Regions from separate parts of the Cupriavidus cauae genome, predicted to be linked through region 1. Evidence: predicted binding sites of a transcription regulator. Region 1 holds the regulator's gene; the other holds the start of a gene.
The links. Region 1 encodes sigma-54, which starts transcription at its own class of promoters, with help from an activator protein. Its sites were predicted from a motif close to TGGCANGNAANCTGCTTT; they were not measured.
Positions count from the first base shown of each region.

Region 2: the regulator sigma-54 is predicted to act here: its motif matches at 1,477-1,494, upstream of KZ686_RS09200 (circularly permuted type 2 ATP-grasp protein).

Region 1 is NZ_CP080293.1:1,276,361-1,278,563, forward strand. Features, by position in the region: gene hpf (ribosome hibernation-promoting factor, HPF/YfiA family) at 71-424, opposite strand; gene KZ686_RS05760 (RNA polymerase factor sigma-54) at 474-1,952, opposite strand; gene lptB (LPS export ABC transporter ATP-binding protein) at 2,130-2,203, opposite strand, start outside.
Region 2 is NZ_CP080293.1:2,047,857-2,050,059, reverse strand. Features, by position in the region: gene KZ686_RS09200 (circularly permuted type 2 ATP-grasp protein) at 1-1,364, opposite strand, end outside; gene KZ686_RS09195 (gluconokinase) at 1,575-2,084, opposite strand.

The DNA.
Region 1 (2,203 bases):
CGTGCTCCTGGCACGGCTTCTTTCCTCACTTCAAGGCCGGCCGGCGTTGTGGCCGAGCCGAATCTTCAAGCTACTGCTGGGCCTGACTGGCCACGAAGCTGTGGTACTTCAGCGATTCGCGGTCGTGGCTCTGCACCTTGTCCTTGTAGCGGATCACTTGCCGGTCCAGCTTGTCGACCAGCATGTCGATCGCCGCATAGAGATCTTCGTGGTGCGCCTCGACAAAGATGTCCTTGCCCTTCAGATGCACATTGATTTCCGCGCGTTGACGGCGATCCTTTTCCTTTTGATTGTCGACCGATAGCAGCACGCTGACGTCAATAACCTGATCGAAATGCCTGAGGATTCGCTCCAGTTTCGTTTCCACGTACTCACGCAGCGAAGGCGTGATGTCCAAGTGGTGTCCACTGATCTTGAAGTTCATAGCGCTTCTCCTTCTGAAAGAGCCGCACCAGGCAGGCGATGCGACTCGGCTACAAAGACTTGCGAAGGTTCACGGCGGGGATCTTCAAGGCTTCACGGTATTTGGCGACGGTACGTCGCGCCACGACGAAGCCTTGTTCCCCCAGCAGTTCGGCAATCCGGCTGTCGGACAACGGGTTTCTGGGGTCTTCGGCTCCTATCAACTGCTTGATCAGCGCACGGATTGCGGTGGAAGAGGCGGCACCGCCGGTTTCGGTCGATACATGGCTGCCAAAGAAATATTTCAGCTCGAATGTCCCCATCGGGGTGGCCATGTACTTATTGGTAGTCACACGAGAAATGGTCGACTCGTGTAGACCCAGTGTATCGGCTATCTCCCTCAAAACCAAGGGGCGCATCGCAATTTCACCGTGCGTGAAGAAATTCTTTTGCCGCTCCACGATGGCTTGTGCGACGCGCAAAATGGTGTCGAAACGCTGCTGGATATTCTTGATGAGCCAGCGCGCCTCCTGCAGTTTCTGCTGCAATCCCGCGGCGCCGGTATCGCCTTTTGCACCGCGCAAGATTTGCGCATACATGTCGTTGATGCGCAGCCGCGGCATCACATCGGGATTGAGCTGGGCGATCCAGTTATGGCCGCTCTTGCGCACGAACACGTCGGGCACGACGAAATCCGCTTCCGGCCGGCTGTAGGCGTGGCCGGGATAGGGCGCGAGCGAGCGGATCAGCTCGTGCGCGGCCTTCAGCTGCATGTCGTCGACCTGCAGCGCCTTCTTCAGGCGGGTGTAATCGCGCGCGGCCAGCAGTTCGAGGTGATGGCGCACGATCGTCATCGCCAGCTCGCGCTGCGGATGTTCGATGCGGCGCAGTTGCAGCGACAGGCATTCGGCCGCGTTGCGCGCCCCGACCCCGGGCGGGTCGAAGCTTTGCAGCAGCGTCAGCATCGCATGCACTTCGTCGAGCTCGAATTCGAGCTCTTCAGGCAATTCGGAAAGGATTTCCTCGAGCGAGGCGCTCAGGTAGCCGTCGTCGTCGAGCGATTCGATCAGGAAAATCGCCAGGCCCTTGTCGCGCGTGGAGATTTTCAGCGGCGCCAATTGCTCCATCAGATATTCGCGCAGCGTGGGCTCGGCATCGCGCAATTGCAGCGGCGTTTTCTCGTCCTCGTCGCTTTGCGGACGGCGGGCGAAATCGTCCAGGCTCCAGTCGCCGCCATAATCGTCGCCCGCGCCGTCGGCATAGCCGTCGTCGGCGGACGCGGCGCCATCCGCGCGCGAATCGGCGGGGGCCGTCGGCTCGGAAGACGGGGTCGTGGTGGTGGTCTGGACATTGACCGACCCGTCGGCGGCGACCCGCAGCGGGCTTTCGATCCAGTCGTTTTCGCGTTCGAGCAGGGGATTCTCGGTCAGCGCCTGCTCGACTTCCTGTTGCAGTTCCAGCGTGGAGAGCTGCAACAGCCGGATCGACTGCTGCAGCTGCGGCGTCAGGGCCAGATGCTGGGAGAGGCGTAGCTGTAGCGACGGTTTCATGCGGCCTATTTTATGCGCAACTTCGGCCGCGATGGAACGGAATTTGCTATCGGAAGTTTCGATTGCGTGGTCAGAAGCGATTGCCTGATGGATCACCAGGGAAGGAACGGTACATGAACCGCGCACGAACGAAAACGGCCGCCCTCTGTACGAGGGCGGCCGCGCGCCAAACCGCCATTACATGCGGAAGTTTTCGCCCAGATAGACGCGCCGCACCGATTCATTGGCGATGATGTCCTTGGGCTCGCCGG
Region 2 (2,203 bases), 770 kb from region 1:
ACCTCCTTGCCCGACAGCACGAACGGCCGCAGATCGATATGGCGCGGCGCGATGCCGGCCTCCACATAGGTCGGACAGGTCGACAGCGCCAGCGTCGGCTGCGCGATGTACTGATCCGGCCGCGCCTTGACCACCTCGCGGAAGGCGTCGATCTCGGCGCGCGTCGCCGCCGGCCCGACCAGCATGCCGTAGCCGCCGGCCCCGTGCGTTTCCTTGACCACCAGCTCGTCCATATGGTCGAGCACGTACTGCAGGTCGTCCGGGCGCCGGCACATCCAGGTCGGCACGTTGGCCAGCAGAGGTTCCTCGCCCAGATAGAAGCGGATCATCTCGGGCACATAGGGATAGATCGACTTGTCGTCGGCGACGCCGGTGCCGATCGCATTGCAGACCGTGACATTGCCGGCGCGATAGACCGCCAGCAGGCCGGCCGCGCCCAGCGTCGAATCGGGCCGGAACACCAGCGGATCGAGAAAGTCGTCGTCGACGCGGCGGTAGATCACGTCGACGCGCTGCGGCCCCTGCGTGGTGCGCATGTACAGATGGTCGTCCTGCACGAACAGGTCGCTGCCCTCGACCAGTTCGATGCCCATCTGCTGCGCGAGGAACGCGTGCTCGAAGTAGGCGGAGTTGTACATGCCCGGCGTCAGCACCACCACGGTCGGATCGGCCACGCCCTGCGGCGACACGCTGCGCAGCATGTCGAGCAGCAGGTCGGGATAGTGGGCCACCGGCGCGACGCGGTTGCGCGCGAACAGCTCGGGGAACAAGCGCATCATCATCTTGCGGTTCTCGAGCATGTAGGAGACCCCTGAAGGCACCCGCAGATTGTCCTCGAGCACATAGAACTCGCCCTCTCCCGCGCGCACCACGTCGATGCCCGCGACATGCGCATAGATGTCGCGCGGCACGTCGATGCCCAGCATCTCGGGCCGGTATTGCGCGTTGTCGTAGACCTGCTCGGGCGGGATCACGCCGGCGCGGATGATGTCCTGGCCGTGATAGATGTCGTGGATGAAGCGGTTCAGCGCGGCGACGCGCTGGCGCAGGCCCTTCTCCAGCAGCGCCCATTCGCCGGCCGGGAAGATGCGCGGAATCACGTCGAAGGGGATGGTGCGCTCGGTGCCGCTGTTGGCCTCGTCCTTGTCGCCATAGACGGCGAAGGTGATGCCCACGCGCCGGAACACCAGGTCGGCCTCGGCACGCTTGTTGGCCATGGTCGCGCCCGACTGGCGCGCCAGCCACTCGGCGAACTGGCGGTAGTGCGGCCGGATCGCGTCCGGCGACAACGCCTGCCCGGCGGCGATGTTCGGGGGCGCATCGCCGCGCCAGTCCAGCATTTCATCGAAAAACCGCGCCGCCATGATGCCCTCCCCCAGTACCGGGCGCCCGACCGGCCGCCGCGCATCGTTGACTTCTACAGCATACGTCCGGCCGCCGCCCCCGAGAAGGAGGCCAGGTGCCTTGGCAGACATTCAAGCAAGATGCCTGCCAATGGAAGACGGGTCGCGAACGGCGTGTTGGCGCGGCGTGGCGCCACGCAATGGCGCGGGGACGCCGCCCCGCACACCATTTCAGTGCACGGGCTGGCTGCCGCGGACGGGCGGACGCTCGGCCAGGATCTGGCGCACCAGTTCCTCCGGGGGCTTGCGGATATCGAGCACCAGCGCGTCGCGCGGCTCCTCGAGCGTATCGAGCTGGCTCTGCAGCAGCTTGGGATCGAAGAAATGCCCGCTGCGGCCCGCCAGGCGCGTGCGCAGCACGTCGATATCGCCCTTCAGGTAGATGAAGCTGACCCCGCCGTCGGGCGGCGTCAGGCGGTCGCGATAGATCTGGCGCAGCGCGGAGCAGGTGAAGACGTGCGGGCGGCCCTCGGCGCGGGCCTGGTCGATGGCGGCGCGCATCGCGTCCAGCCAGGGCCAGCGGTCCTCGTCGGTCAGCGGAATGCCGGCGGCCATCTTGGCCTTGTTGGCGGCGCTGTGGAATTCGTCGGCGTCATGGAAGCCGCAGTGCAGGGCCTGCGCCAGCAGCGAGCCGACCGTGGTCTTGCCGCTGCCGGAGACGCCCATCAGGATATAGATCATGTCTGCTCCATCGATCAGGATCGGACGGTCGAAGCCGCCCTTGTTGGTCTGACCGCGCGGCGGCGGGTTCGCGCGCGTGCGGTCGAGGCCGGACGCGGGGTCCGGCCGGCTTGAGGATT